Regions from separate parts of the Enemella evansiae genome, predicted to be linked through region 2. Evidence: predicted binding sites of a transcription regulator. Region 2 holds the regulator's gene; each other region holds the start of a gene.
The links. Region 2 encodes LexA, which represses DNA repair genes until DNA is damaged. Its sites were predicted from a motif close to TCGAACANNTGTTCGA; they were not measured.

Region 1: a site for LexA is predicted at 1,920-1,935, ahead of C8D81_RS07935 (Stk1 family PASTA domain-containing Ser/Thr kinase). Genes of this name have one in related genera too.
Region 3: a site for LexA is predicted at 2,953-2,968, ahead of C8D81_RS05620 (DUF222 domain-containing protein). Genes of this name have one in related genera too.

Annotation. Positions count from the first base shown of each region.
Region 1 covers NZ_SNXA01000008.1:1,544,165-1,549,209, reverse strand. Annotated here, with positions in the region: gene C8D81_RS07935 (Stk1 family PASTA domain-containing Ser/Thr kinase) at 1-1,909, opposite strand, end outside; gene thiE (thiamine phosphate synthase) at 2,051-2,893, shown strand; gene C8D81_RS07925 (ribonuclease domain-containing protein) at 2,890-3,435, shown strand; gene C8D81_RS07920 (barstar family protein) at 3,432-3,812, shown strand; gene C8D81_RS07915 (ATP-binding cassette domain-containing protein) at 3,917-4,477, shown strand; gene C8D81_RS07910 (APC family permease) at 4,564-5,045, shown strand, end outside.
Region 2 covers NZ_SNXA01000008.1:455,607-460,651, forward strand. Annotated here, with positions in the region: gene C8D81_RS21830 (ATP-dependent DNA helicase) at 59-2,098, shown strand; gene lexA (transcriptional repressor LexA) at 2,177-2,992, opposite strand; gene C8D81_RS02805 (hypothetical protein) at 3,218-3,646, shown strand; gene C8D81_RS02810 (DUF2752 domain-containing protein) at 3,682-4,110, shown strand; gene nrdR (transcriptional regulator NrdR) at 4,299-4,766, shown strand; gene C8D81_RS02820 (vitamin B12-dependent ribonucleotide reductase) at 4,851-5,045, shown strand, end outside.
Region 3 covers NZ_SNXA01000008.1:1,055,625-1,060,669, reverse strand. Annotated here, with positions in the region: gene C8D81_RS05625 (acylneuraminate cytidylyltransferase) at 1-993, opposite strand, end outside; gene C8D81_RS05620 (DUF222 domain-containing protein) at 1,288-2,916, opposite strand; gene C8D81_RS21190 (hypothetical protein) at 3,154-4,284, opposite strand; gene C8D81_RS05610 (AMP-binding protein) at 4,461-5,045, opposite strand, start outside.

The sequences.
Region 1 (5,045 bases), 1.1 Mb from region 2:
CGGAGCCGGGGCTCTGGGAGATCACCTGTCCGGCGGGCACGGTCTTCGAGTTCTCGGTGCGCACCTCGACGGTGAACCCGGCCGACTCCAGCTTGTCCTGGGCGTCGCTGGCCGAGCGCCGCGAGTAGTTGGTGATCGGGATCGGCTTCGGCCCCTTGGAGATGACCAGGTCGACCTTGTCGCCGCGCTTCAGCTTCGTCCCGGGCTCGACCGAGGCCGAGGTGACCTGACCGGCGGGTGCCTGTTCGTCCCACTCCTCACCGACCTTGCCGACCGACAGATTGGCCGCGGTCAGCGCGCTCGTCGCCTCCTGCCGGCCCATGCCGGTCACCTTCGGCATGTCGAAGCGCTCCGGCCCGCGCGAGATCACCGCATGGAGCTCACCACCGCGGACCACGTCGGCCCCGGCCACCGGATCGGTGGACATCACCTGACCCGCGGGCACGGTCTCGCTGTACGCCTCCTCGGTGGTCAGCTGCAGACCGGCCGCCGACACCGCCTGGGCCGCCACGGCCTGCGGCTGCCCGGCGATCGTCGGCGCCGCCACGTAACGGCCGTCGAGCAACCACCAGCCACCCCCGCCGACGACGCCGGCCAGCACCAGCAGCACCAGCGCGACGAGCGCACCACGGCGGCGTACCGGCCGCTGTGCGACCCGCTCGCTCCCGGCGTACCCGCCGTCCTCGCCGCTCCCGTCGTCCTCGCCGTCCTCGTCGGTGGGCAGCGGCAGCGCGGCCACCGGCTCCCGGTCGGGCACGTCGAAGGTCTCGTAGGCGTCCAGCATCGAGGGGCTGTCGACGTTCACCCCACCGGCACTGATCGAACTCGCGGTGACCCCCGAACGGCCACTGGTCGCCGGACCCACCGGTACCCGCTCGCTGGCGTGCAGCGCATCCTTCGGCGCCGGCGGCTCGGCCGGCTCGATCACGGTGGGGGAGACCGGCGTACCCCAGTCGAGCGGTTCGGTGTTCTCCAGATCCGCATAGCTGCGGGAGAACTCGGCGGTCAGCAGCTGATCGTTCATCACCCCGGCCGACAACGCCTTCAGCGCCCGGCGCACCATCTGCTGCAGCTGCCGGGCATCGCGCGGGCGGCGGTCCGGCTCCCGCTGGGTGGCCGCGCGGACCAGCGCATCGACATAGGGCGGGATGCCGTCGCGGGAGGTGCGCCAGGAGGTGTGCACCCGCGTCGAGGGGGACGGGATCTCGTTGTGCACGTGGGCGTACGCCACCTGGATCGGCGTCTCGCCGGTGTGCGGCTTGCTGCCGGTGAGCATCTCGAACAGCACCACGCCGGTGGAGTAGACGTCGGAGCGGGTGTCGGCCTTCCCGTGCAGCACCAGCTCCGGCGGCAGATAGGAGACCGTGCCGATCAGCATCCCCTGGGTGGCGGTCGCGGTCTGTGCGGTGATGGCGCGGGCCAGCCCGAAGTCGGCGACCTTCAGCTGGCCGCGGTCGGACAGCAGGATGTTCTCCGGCTTGATGTCGCGGTGCACCAGATTGTTCTCGTGCGCCGCGGACAGTGCTGACAACACGTGATCGATCAGCTCCAGGCAGCGCTGCGGCGGCAGCGGGGCGTCGCGGCTGATCACCCGCCGCATCGTGCAGCCGGCCACGAACTCCATCACGATGTAGGGCCGGTCGTGGTCGTGGCCCTGGTCGAAGACCGACACCACGTTCGGGTGGCAGAGTCGGGCGGCGGCGCGGGCCTCGCGGTCGAACTTGCGGGCGAAATCCCGGTCGTCACCGAGGCCCTCGTGCATCACCTTGACCGCCACGATCCGATCCAGCCGGGTGTCGAGGGCGCGATAGACGGTCGCCATCCCGCCGCGGGCGAGACGTTGCAGCACCTGGTAGCGACCGTCGAGCACACATCCCACCAGGGGATCGCTCATATTGGTCGTCGTCACGATCTGCGCTCCGTACACGGGTTGGGGAAGGTTGACTCGTGTGTAAGCCGTCGGATCGGAGTCTAGGGGGCGAGGGGAACATTTCCCGGTGGCGCGCCGATGATCACCAATCTCCCAGTGGGTGCGATTACGCTGGCCCTCGTGACTGCACTGATGGGACTCGACGTACGCCTGAAGACGGCGCGGCTCTACCTGGTGACCGATATCCGCAGCGACACAAAGGATTTCGGCAACTTCGTCGAGGCGGCGTTCGCCGGCGGGGTCGACGTGCTCCAGGTCCGGCAGAAGGGTCTCGATGAGGAGCAGGAGCTGGAGGCCCTCGAGCTGGCCCGCACGATCGCCTACCACTACCAGGGACTGGTCGTGGTCAACGATTCGCCGACCCTGGCGCGCAAGTTCTCCGCCGATGTGCTGCATCTGGGCCAGGCGGACGAGCAGCCGCGGCTGGCGCGTACCTTCCTGCACCAGTGGGCGCTGATCGGCCAGTCCACCCACTCGGAGAAGCAGGCCCGTGCCGCGCTGGAGAACCCCGAGGTCAACTACTTCTGCGTCGGCCCGGTGTACGCCACCTCCACCAAGCCGGACTACGAACCGGTCGGTACCGAGCTGGTCCGCGCCGCCGCCACCATCGCACCGCCCGGTGACCCGGACAGCAAGCCGTGGTTCGCGATCGGCGGCATCAACGCCGACAACCTCGATGAGGTGCTCGCCGCCGGTGCCCGGCGGGTCGTCGTCGCCCGGGCGATCACCAGGGCCGCCGACGCCGAGGCGGCCGCCGCCGAACTGAGCGGCCGGCTGCGGCAGGCCTGGAACGACGATCCGGCGATGCAGGACTATCTGGGCAGCGTCTTCCAGCTCGGCCAGGGCGGAAATTTCGTGCCGGTGCAGGACAAATCGGGCACCGCCGACCAGCCGGAGACCATCGGCGAGGAGATGGCCGGTGAGCCGGGCGAGCGGCACTGGGGCGAGGACACCGACGAGTGAGCGCAGCCGCGCGCGGCGGTACGCCGAATCGGCGGATCGCCAGCATCGTCCTGCTCGTGCTGGTGATCGCGATGGCGATCGGGTTGTACGCCTGCAAGCAGCAGCCCGGTACCGGGTCGGGCGCCACCCCGGTCGCCGGTGCGACGAAATCCGGCACCGCCCAGCCCGCGAAGTCGCCGGGTGCGAAGGCGACGGGGACGAAGACCGGCGGGGCGAAGACCACCGCTGCCCGAGGCGGCGGGGCGACCGACCCGGCATCGGGACTGCGCTGGATCGACGCCGCCGAGCTGCCCGCCGAGGCGCGTACCACCCTGCAGCTGATCGACCGGGGCGGGCCCTATCCCTATGACAAGGACGGTGCGACCTTCGGCAACTTCGAAGGCATCCTGCCCCAGCAGCCGCGCGGCTACTACAAGGAGTACACGGTGAAGACCCCGGGGGAGGGTGACCGCGGCGCGCGCCGGATCGTCACCGGCAACAACGACAAGGAATTCTTCTGGACCCCCGACCACTACGCCAGCTTCGCCAGGATCCGGCGATGAGCGCGGGCAGCCCGGACCAGGGGAGCCGGTCGCCGCGCGACCGGCCGCGACCCGGCGTGCACCGGGTGCTCGGTGAACCCACCGAGCTGATCAGCACCCTGCGCCGCGACGGCTGGCTGATCGGCCGCCTCGGTCCGGCCACCGGTCGCCGGGAGTTGCTCGCCGAGATCGGCGAGACCCTGCACTTCCCCGATTACTACGGCAGGAATCTGGACGCGCTGGATGAGTGCCTGCGGGATCTGGACCGGCCGACGGCGCTCGTCTGGTCCGGCTGGCAGCAGCTGGTACGCACCGATCCGCGGGCCTGGTCGGCGCTGCTGGAGATCTTCGACGAGCGGGCCCGCGAGCACCCGGATTTCACGGTTTTTCTGGTCTGAGGGGAACTTCGGGAGAACCCCTACCCCCGCGGTCCGACCCGGGTCTCCGAGCTCGGGTCCGCAGACGGATTCGCAGGGCTGGCGCGGTGCATAGCGTTGTCCCCATGAGCCGAACGAGCCAGTCCCTGCAGAACCGCACACACACCGCGATCGCCTGCTCGGCGTTCAATCTGACCCGGCTGGGCCCGCGCGCCGGGCTGCACCGCCGGGTGCTGGTCGACCAGACCAGTGTCAATCTGGAGCACGGTCGCTGGACCGCGGTCGCCGGACGGCGCGGCTCGGGCGCCTCGGAACTGGTTCGCTGCCTGGCCGGGGTGGAGCGGATCGACGGTGGCCGGGTCTTCCTGGCCGGCCGCGAGCTGAGCAGCCTGAACGAGCGGGAGCGTCGCCAGGCCCGGGAACTGGCCCGCAGCGAATATGTCGGCCCGCAGCGCACCCCGGTGGCGCTCGCCGATGCCGTCGCCCGCGCACTGGCCACCGCACCGCGGCTGCTGTTCCTGGACACCGTCGGCGGCGCGGTCTCCGACACCGTGCTCGGCTCGCTGCGCCGGGCCGCCGACGAGCAGGGGGTGACCGTGGTGCTGGCCACCGACGATCTCCAGGTCGCCCTCGGGGCCGACCGGGCGCTGGTGGTCAACGAGGGCCGGGTCGTCGAAGACCTCTGAGGCTCATCGGCCCTGCTTGGCGCCGGGTGCGTGCGCGTCGCGTAACGTGACGCCCACGCACACGGCAACGAGGCCGAGGAGGGCCCATGGTCGACCCCGCCGACACGCAGCCCCGCTTCAAGAAGGCCCTGGGGACCGTCGACTCGTACGCCCTCGGCTTCGGCGCGATGATCGGCTTCGGCTGGGTCGTCCTCACCGGGGGCTGGATCAGCGACGCCGGCACGTTCGGTGCGGTGGTCGCGATGGTGATCGGCGGCCTGATCATGGCGGTCGTGGGTCTGGTGTACGCCGAGCTCACCGCGGCCATCCCGAAGGCGGGCGGTGAGCACAACTTCCTGATGCGCGGCCTCGGACCGCGCTGGGCCTTTCTCGGATCCTGGGGCATCACCGGCGGCTACATCACCATCGTCGCCTTCGAGGCCGTCGCGCTGCCGCGGACGATCGCGTATATCCTCCCGCAGGTCAACTCGGGCCCGTCCTGGACGATGTTCGGCTCCCCGGTGTTCCTGGTCTGGGCGCTGATCGGCTCGCTCGCGGCCGTCGTGATCACCGCGATCAACATCGTCGG
Region 2 (5,045 bases):
GGTGCTGGATGCCGCCGTCGAGGCGCTCGGCGGGAGCCCGCGGGAGGGCCAGCAGCAGATGGCCGAGGCGGTCGCCGAGGCCTTCGAGACCGGGCAGCACCTGCTCGTCCAGGCCGGTACCGGCACCGGCAAGTCCCTCGGTTATCTCGCCCCGGCGCTGACCCGACTGGCCCGCGGCCGGGAGCGGATCGTGATCGCGACCGCGACCCTGGCGCTGCAGGCCCAGCTCGCCAACAGCGACATCCCACGCGCCCTGGACGCCTGCGAGCAGGCGATCGGCAAGCGGCCCCGCGCCGCGATCCTCAAGGGACGCAGCAATTACGCCTGTCTGCTGCGGATCCGCGACCAGGCCGTCGAGGACCAGGACACCCTGCTCGGCTCCAGCGAGGTCGTCGAGGCGCTGCGGGCCAGCGCGCCGAGCACCGACTCGGTGGTCGGTGCCGAGGTGGTCGCACTGCGCGAGTGGGCCGAGCAGCAGGCCAGCGACGGTGGCCTGGCTGACCGTGACGACGCGCCTACCCACACCACCAGGGCCTGGGCGCAGGTGTCGGTACCGGTCCGTGAATGCGTCGGCGCGCAGCGCTGCCCCTACGGCACCGAGTGTTTCGTGGAGAAGTCCCGGGAGCAGGCCCGCTCGGCCGATCTGGTGGTGACCAACCATGCGTTGCTGGCGATCGACGCGATGCATGGCGGCACGGCGCTGCCCGAGCACGACCACGTGATCATCGACGAGGCCCACGAGCTGGTCTCCCGGGTGACCGGTGCCGCCTCCGCCGAGCTCAGCCCGCAGCAGATCGAACGCGTCGGCCGCCGCGCCCTCGGTTGGCTGGATGACGAACTGGGACTGGAATTCCTGGAATCGGCCGATGTGCTCCGCGAGGGGCTGGAGGCGGCGCCGCTGGAGCAGGTGCCGGGCACCGACGCCCCGGTGGTGCGCGCCTTCGAAGCGGTCCGCGACGTCACCCGCCGGGTGGTCAGCGCGTTGACCGGCAAGGACGCCGACAACGAGCAGCGGCAGGCCGCCGCAGCGGTCAAGGAGGTCTTCGACGTCGCCGAGCGGATGGCCGCGCTGGCCGACCACGACGTCGTCTATGTGGCCGACCGGGAACGCTTCGGCCGCGAGGCCCGGGTCTCCCCGCTGAGCGTGGCCGCGCTGATGCGTGAGCGGGTGCTCGGCCAGGTGACCACGGTGCTCACCTCGGCGACCCTCAAGCTCGGTGGCGAGTTCGAACAGGTCGCCGGCAGCGTCGGCCTGCGGCGCGACGAGCGCCGGGACCGCCCGGAGGCCGCGCCGAAACTCACCGGGCCGGACGAGGTGGACGCGGTCGAGCAGGCCGACGACCCCGAGGAGCTGGAGAGTGACACCGTCGCCGATTTCGGTGACGGATCGGAGGCCGGCGGCGGGCGGCGCAAGGCCGGTCCGATGACCTGGCGCGGTATCGACGTCGGGTCCCCGTTCTCCTATGCCAGGCAGGGGATTCTCCATGTGGGCAAGGATCTGCCGAAACCCGGTCGGGACGGGATCGCACCCCAGGTGCTGACCGAGGTCGCCGAACTGGTCTGGGCCGCGGGTGGGCGTACGCTCGGTCTGTTCGCCTCCCAACGCGCCGCCGAGGCCGCTGCGGCGTACGTCCGCAAACAGCTGCCCAAGCACACGATCCTGTGCCAGGGGGATGCGCAGCTCTCCGAGCTGACCCGCCGTTTCGCCGACGAACCGGAGACCAGCCTGTTCGGCACCGTCTCGCTGTGGCAGGGGATCGACGTGCCCGGTGACACCTGCCGGTTGGTGATCATCGACAAGATCCCGTTCCCGCGGCCCGACGACCCGCTGATGCAGGCACGGCAGCGGGCGGTCGCCGAGGCCGGGGGCAATGGGTTCATGACGGTGGCGGCGGGGCATGCGGCGCTGCTGCTCGCCCAGGGCGCCGGCCGGTTGATCCGCCGGCAGAGCGATCGGGGGGTGGTCGCGGTGCTCGATCCGCGCCTGGTCACCGCGCGGTACGGGTCGTATCTGCGCGCCGGGATGCCGCCGATGTGGATGACCACCGACCGTGAGGTGGCCGTGCAGGCGCTGCGCCGGTTGGCCGAGGACGACTGAGCGGGCGCCGGGGAACGCAGCGCGGCCGGCCCGGGAGGCTGACATCCCGGACCGGCCGCTGCGGCGTATCTGCGTGGTTCAGACGCGGCGCAGCACCGCCACCACCTTGCCGAGGATGGTCGCGTCGCTGCCGTCGATCGGGTCGTACGCCTCGTTGTGCGGCAGCAGCCACACCTTGCCCCTGGTCTTGGAGAACGTCTTCACGGTGGCCTCGTTGTCCAGCATGGCGGCCACGATGTCCCCGTTGACCGCGGTCGGCTGCTGACGCACCACGACCCAGTCGCCGTTGCAGATCGCGGCGTCGATCATCGAGTCACCGCTCACCTCGAGCAGGAACAGGGTGCCTTCACCGACGAGCTGTTTGGGCAGCGGGAAGACGTCCTCGACGCGTTCCTCGGCGAGAATCGGGCCGCCGGCGGCGATCCGGCCGACCACCGGCACCCGGACGGCGTCGGGGTAGCTGTCCCGGATCCCGGTCTCGTCGTAACCCGGGTCCATCGGCTGCATGTCGGCGGGCAGCAGCACCTCCAGGGCACGCGGCCGGTTCGGATCCCGGCGCAGGAAGCCCTTGGCCTCCAGGGTGCGCATCTGATGGGCCACCGAGGACGGGCTCGCCAGCCCGACCGACTCACCGACCTCGCGGATGCTGGGCGGGTAGCCTCGGTGGTCGACCGCGTGCTTGATCACCTCGAGCACCCGGCGCTGCCGCGGGGTCAGCCCGTGCGCATCGGCCGGGCCGTCCGGCAGCGGGGTCACGGTGCCGCTGGTGCGATCCATCTCGGCGGCGACGTCCTCATTGCGCGGCCGGCCGCGGCGGCGCGGAGCGGATGCGGCGCTGGGCGTGGCGGAGTCGGTGGTGGACTTGGTGGTCTTCGGGTCTTTGCTGTCAGCCATGGCATCAGGGTAGGACGAATCGAACATCGAATCAAACAACTGTTCGAGCGTGTCGCGCCGGCCTGGAAGCGCGTCGGACGGACTGTCAGTGGCCTCTGTTTGAGTGATCTCTGCAAGATCACGATTCGAACACGAGTCCACGATTCGGGTTTGTGTGCGAATCGGTTCCGAGGTAACAATGGTCCGTGTCGAACACCTGTTCGACCACTTCCCGAGGAGGCAACCATGGCCCAGCAGGTCAGCAGCACGATCGCCCGCCCGGCCCCGCGCCACTCCGTCACCCCCGGCGGCCGGCGGCCGAGCACCCGGCGCCCCGAGGGGCAGCGCCCCGCGCGCGGTCCGCGGGTGCAGCGTGCCGATCGCGATCGCGGTTTCGAGACCCGCGGCGTGTCCGCCGGATGCCGGGTGCAGCGCCCGGTCGTCCAGCCCGCCGCCCGGCGCAGTCCCGTGCGCCCCGCCGGTGGTGAGATCCGGCTGACCGACCGGGGGATCGCCGTGGTGCTCGCCCTCGGTGCCCTGCTCGGGCTGGCCGCGATGCTGTGCATCGGGGTGACCGCCGCCCGCGTCACCGCCGAGCCGCCGGCCCCGCAGGCCGCTGTCGCACTGACCCAGGCCCCGCCCGCGGCCGCCACCGGTGGCGCCCCGCTCCGCTGAGGTCGGCATGGACCGCGACCGGCGACAATGGGGGCATGCATCCCGTCGCACCGACCGCAGGGCACACCCGCGGCACCGCGGTGCGGCGCTTCGGCTGGCTCACCCTGCTCGGGGCCAGCTGCGCACTCGCCGGCGGGGTCTACGCGCTGACCGGCCGGGGGATACCGTGTCCGGTGCTGCTCGCCACCGGTTGGCAGTGCCCGCTCTGCGGTGCCTCCCGGATGGGCGCGGCCCTGCTCCGGGGCGATCCCGCCGCGGCCTGGGTGGCCAATCCCTTCGTCCTGGTGCTGGGTGGGCTGTTGCTGGCTGTCTGGGCCTGGTCCGGTGTCCGCCTGCTGGCCCGTCGGTCGGCCGGTTTGCCGACCTCGCTGGGTCGTTGGCTGGAGCGCGGGGCGCCGCTGCGGGCGCTGCTGCTGATCCTGCTGCCGGCGCTGGTCTGGATGCTGGCCCGCAACCTGATCTGAGGGCCGCGAAACGCCGGTTCGCGACGTCTTGCTCCGCTGCCGGATGCGACGTAGGATTCCCATATCTAGTAGTTACAGGCTTGTGGTTCATCCACAGGTTGTGGTTCTTTTCCACAGGATGTCCACACCGGCACCCACAGGGTCATCCCCAGCAGGGGCCGGTCGGCGAGCGAGCGGAGGTGGGTCGGGTGCACTGCCCCTACTGCAAGCACACCGACTCCCGGGTGCTCGATTCGCGGGCCGCCGATGACGGTGCGAGCATTCGCCGCCGGCGGCAGTGCCCGGCCTGTGAGCGCCGGTTCACCACCATCGAGCAGATGCAGATCGTGGTGGTCAAGCGCTCGGGGGTGATCGAGCCGTTCAGCCGCGACAAGGTGATCAAGGGGGTCCGGAAGGCATGCAAGGGCCGGCCGGTGACCGACGAGCAGCTGGCCCGGCTCGGCCAGGCGGTCGAGGAGGCGCTGCGCGCGTCCGGGCAGCCGGAGGTGCCGGCCGATGAGGTCGGCGTGGCGATCCTCGGCCCGCTCCGCGCGCTGGACCAGGTGGCGTACCTGCGCTTCGCCTCGGTCTACAACCAGTACGCCTCGGTGGACGACTTCGAGGCCGAGATCGCGCGGTTGCGCACCGAACGCGCGCTCACCGATCAGACCCAGTGAGGTCTGCCGGCCCGGGCCCGGGCCCGGGCCACCACACCATTCAGCATCTTCAGCAGTGACCATGCCGATCCCGAGAGGTTCACGATGACCGAGACCACCCGATCCTCATCCCGGAGCAGCGAGTCCGCACCCCGTGGGCTGACCATCGAGCGGGTGCACACCACCGAGGGCGTGCACCCCTACGACCAGGTGACCTGGGAGCGTCGGGACATCGTCCAGACCAACTGGAAGACCGGGGAGAGCGTCTTCGAGCAGCGCGGGGTCGAGTTCCCCGACTTC
Region 3 (5,045 bases), 600 kb from region 2:
CTCGGCCCACTCGCGGACCGCGCGGGACTTGTCGTCGACCGCCTGCAGCACCTCGACACCGAGCTTCGCGGCGCGGGCGGTGACCACCGGATTCCTTTCCCTGGAAAGGATGAGCAGCGGAATCCCGGCGCGGCGCAGCAGCGAGACACCCATCCCGTCGGAGCGGGAGACCCGGACCGATTCGTGCCCGTCCTGCCCGAGGTAGGCGGTGTCGGGGGTGTGCACGCCGTCGAAATCGGTGATCACCGCGGCCACGTCGATGGCGTCCACCGGGCCCTGGCCGTCGGCGGCCGGCACTCGATCCAGGACGCCGGCGAAGGCATCGGCGAGGGCCAGTTCCTCGGCGGTGTCGATCTCCAGCGAGGCCAGCTCGGAGACCTTGACGACCTCGGTACGCCCGAAGAAGCGGTGCTGGGCGGCCTGGAACCCGTCCACCCGCATCACATAGAACGCACCGGTCTCCCGGTAGTCGGGGCGGCGGTCCTGGCGGCGGGGTCGGAACGCGGCGTCGTGGTTCTGACCGACCATCGTGCCGGTGCCGGGTTCGACACCCGGATCGGCGTCCCGCCACAGGAACTCATAGGTCTCGACCCCGGAGAAGGCCGAATCGGCCCGGCCGCCGGCCACCAGCTCGACGCCGGTGTCCAGGTCCTGCCCCGAGATGAAGGGGCTGGTGCACTGCACGAAGACCAGTGTGGTCGGATCGACCCCCCGCTCGGTGATCACGGTCAGGCCGTGCAGCAGGGCCGATTCGCTGCTGGCGGTGCTGCCCGACAGATCCGCCGGCCGCTCGATGATCTCGGCACCGGCTTCGCGGGCCACCCGGGCGATCTCGGCATCGTCGGTGCTGACGAAGATCCGGTCGATCCGCCGCGCCGCTCGGCAGGCCCGGACGGCCCGCGCGACCAGCGGGATGCCGCCGATCGGCCGCAGGTTCTTGCCCGGGACGCCGACGGAGCCGCCGCGGGCAGGGATGATCGCCACCACACTCATAGGCCCCTAATCTAGGGCAGATGCCCGCCCGCGCCGGCTGAGCGAGCGCCAGCGAGTCGAAGGGATCTGGGCATGGGCAGTCATGGTGGTGGTGCCGTGGCGGTGGCTGGCCTGGTTGTGTTGGCCGCGTGATCGGGACGGCTGCACCGCCCCGGGCCCTGGTGTGCTGGGCCCGGTCCTACCAGAGCGGTCTGCGAAATCTGCGGCTCGATCGCAGAATCGGCCGATCTGGGTACCGGTTGGAGATCGAGCCGCAAATTTCGGTGGGCTGAGCGGGCGAGAGCGTGCGGAATCCTATTCCTGGTGGGGAATCAGGGCAGGTTGGGATTCCGGCGGAGCCGGCTTCTTTGGTCGCTTCGTCTGCTTCGCGGACTGCTCCGATGCGGCTCGGTGGTTTGCCTGGTCGCGGGCAGCCTGGCGTAGGTCGCGGAGGCGTTGGTTCTTGCGGGCGCGGCGGAGTCGCTCGCGTTCGCGGGCTTCGTCGGCTGCTTGTTCGGCTTCGGCCTGTTCCCTATCCAGCTGGGTTCGCCCGTTGCCGAGGGTGTCGCGGAGGAGTTGTTCGGTTCGGGAGAGTGAGGCGGCCGGGTCGTTGATCAGGTGATCGGGTGGTGGATGGTTCCAGGTGCCGTGGTGGCTGACCCATGCTTCCTGCCCTGCGGGTGTTTTCCAGTGGAACACCCCGGGTGAGGGTTGCTCGAGAATGAACCCGGCGTGGGTTCTGGCGCGGTGCGAGGTCCGGTTCAACGGTCCGAGGTTGTCCGAGCTGGTCGGACCCTCGGGTGCGGGGATCGTGTGATCGAGGTCGATGCCGCGGCCGAACGCGGAGCGATTCGAGCGGGGGAACATCACATACCGGTCGCGGAGTTTGACGCGCATGGCGAGCTCGTCGCTGGGTCGGTAGGTGTTCACCATCACCGGGGCGGCCAGATCGATCACCGGCCGCACTTTCACGGTCCCGGTGCAGCGCTCCAGCAGTTCCTTCAGGTGCTGGAGGGTGACCGGGCCGAGCTTTTCGCCTTCGCCGCCGCGGCGGTTGGCGAGGTCTTTCTGGTGGACGTGCAGGATCAGCTCCGCGCCGTGCCGGCACCGTTCGGAGGTGGGTGTGACGATCTCCCCGTGCTTGTTGACCACCTCACCCGTAGGCGTGACGGTCGCGCCGTCGAACAGCGAGGGCTGGAGCAGTTGCCGGGCCCGGTCGGGATGCGCGAGATGGCCGAGGGCTTCGGCGCGGAGTTCGTCCCTGGACCCGTCGGCACCGCCGGCTTTGAGGATGTCGGCGAGGCGATCCAGGGTGCCGTTCAGGTGGGCGGCGTCACCGGCGTCGAGGTTGGCGTAGAGGTCGGTGATGCCGGGAGTATGCCGGCTGGGGGTGAATTCGACGCGGCGTTGCTTCTTCGCGGCCTGGCGTTCGGCTTCTTTGTTGTCGTTGAGCATCAACGCGACCTGGGCCTCGGTCGTCGCGACCGCGCGCTTCGGAGTGAGGGGCACCAGCCGGAGTGACCACAGGGAGTCGAACTCGCGGGCCTGGGTGAAGGACAGCTGCAGCGCGGCGCGGGAGACATCGCGGGCGACCCAGACGGGGATGTCGCAGTCCAAGGTGGCCTGCCACAGGATCGGATGCCGATGCCGCAGGTTGAGTACGTCGGCGGTCCAGACCTGCGCCGTCTCGGGCGAGCAGCCCAGTGACATCGCCAATTCGAGGTGGAAGAACTCGGTGATGCCGGGGGTGCCGTCCGCGCCGGGGAAGACGAGCTGTTCGCCGTGCAGGACTCTCGCGGTGAGTTCGTCGGTGTGGGTGTTGAGGCCGGAGTAGGTGTCGCAGGCGGCGGCGATCGCAACGAGGCGGCGGGCTTCGGTCTGGGCGATCTGCTCGCTTTCGGCGCGGATCGCGGCGAACACTTCGGCTCGTGGGTTGGTGGTCATCTCTGGTCACCTCCTCTCATCTGCCACGTCTAACAATAGCACACATGTACGACTCTGCACCCAAAGGTTTTGATCTTTTCTGGGGCTTGGTTTCGACTCGTCGCTGCGCTCCTCGCTCAACCGGCGTACTCGGGTTCATCTCGACACGGTCGCTGGGCGACCTACTCGATGAACGTGGGGGTGTGCGGGGTTCATCTCGACACGGTCGCTGGGCGACCTACTCGATGAACGTGGGCCTCAGGCGTAGTCGGCGCTGGTGGTGCGCAGCACCCACAACGTGCCACCGCTCGGTGAGGTGGAGGCGGTGTCGGTGGTCCCCTTGGCCTTGGCGTTGTAACCGAGGGTGAGGTAGGTGCCGGCGGACAGTTCGACGCTCGAGGGATTCGCCTGGTCGTCGGCACCGGAGTCGTAGATCGGCACCACCGTGCCCTTGACCCAGTTCTGGGTGGGGTTGCTGATCATCATCCCGACGGTGGGTCGGCGGGCCTGTGCCTTGTCGCCATAGGTGAACAGGACCTTGCCGTCGCTGGTCTTGAGCAGATGGTGGGAGTTGGCGAGTACGCCGGTGAAGGACTGGTAGCGGTAGGTCGGGGTGGCCACATAGGCGTCCCACCAGGCGATGATGACCGGCGAGCCACCGCCGTCCTGCTCGGCCCGGACGCCGCAGACGATGGTGTTGCCGAACTGGACGAAGCTGGGTTCCTGGTAGGCACGGCCGACGGGGTTGTTGTTCTGGATGATCCGCTGGGGCGATTCGATCGTGATGAGCTTGTTCGTCGGTGCATCCCAGCGGGTCCGGACGAACCAGGCACCGCCGCTGGTACCGGTGGTGTAGAACGGCACCAGCACCTCGTTGGTGCGAGTGCCGCTGGCGGCCAGCGCGAGTGGGGAGCCGTGCGAATACTTCACGGTGATGCCGCTGGTGACGACCTCGACGGGATCGGTGAACCGGGTCCAGCCGGGCTTCCAGGCGGATTGATAGACCTTGCCGGCGGGGGTGAAGAAGGTCATCACCACGCTGCCGTCGTTCATCTTGCCGATCTTCGGATCGCGGGTGTCGATGCCGGACATCGTGCCGGGGTTGGCCAGCGCGGGCGTCGGTGTGGACCAGGTTCTGCCATCGGTGGAACCGAAGGAGAGCTGGATCGTGCCGATGCTGCCGGCGTGTGAGGTGGCGCGGTGCCAGACGGCCATCAATCGGCCGTCGTTCAGCTTCAGGATGTCGGGGAAGCGGGCCTCGTAGTCACCGGGTTCCTGGACGATCTTGGCGTAGAACGTCGCAGCCGCCTTCGCGGTCAGCGTGAAGCCACCGGCGGCGAGTGCGCCGAGCGAGGTGGCGGCCAGCAGGGTACGACGGGTGATCGGCATGGTTCTCCTCGGATCGCTGGTGACCCGTACCACCGTGCCACCCTGACCCCGGGTTCGTCCAGAGTTGTGGAACGGTGTTTCACGATGTGGCTCACCGCTTCTCCGCGCCTCTCATCTCGACACGCTCGGCATTGCTCCGCTTCGCTGCGCATGCCGCGCTACTCGATGAGCGTGAATCAGCCGCGCAGGGAGTCGTCGGTGTATTCGGGGCCGGCGGAGCCCTGTTCCTCGCGGGCCCGCAGTTCGACGCGGCGGATCTTGCCGGACACGGTCTTCGGCAGTTCGAAGAACTCCAGCTTCCGGATCCGCTGGAAGGGTGCCAATCGTTCCCGGGCGAAGGTGAGGATCGCCAGCGCGGTCTCCTCGCTCGGTTCGTGACCGGCGGCCAGCGCGACGTACGCCTTCGGCACCGCCAGGCGTACCGGATCGCTCGCCGGCACGACAGCCGCCTCGGCGACCGCCGGATGCTCGATCAGCACCGACTCCAGCTCGAACGGCGAGATCTTGTAATCGCTGGCCTTGAAGACATCGTCGGTACGCCCGATGTAGGTGATGTAACCCTCCGCGTCCCGACTGGCCACATCACCGGTGTGATAAAAGCCGCCGGCCATCGCCTCGTCATTGCGGCCGTCGTCACCCAGATAACCGGTCATCAGCGCCAGTGGGTGGTCGGCCAGATCCAGGCACAACTCGCCCTCACCGACCCCGTCGACACGCTCCCCGCTGACCGGATCCACAAGCACCGAAGGGATTCCGGGCAG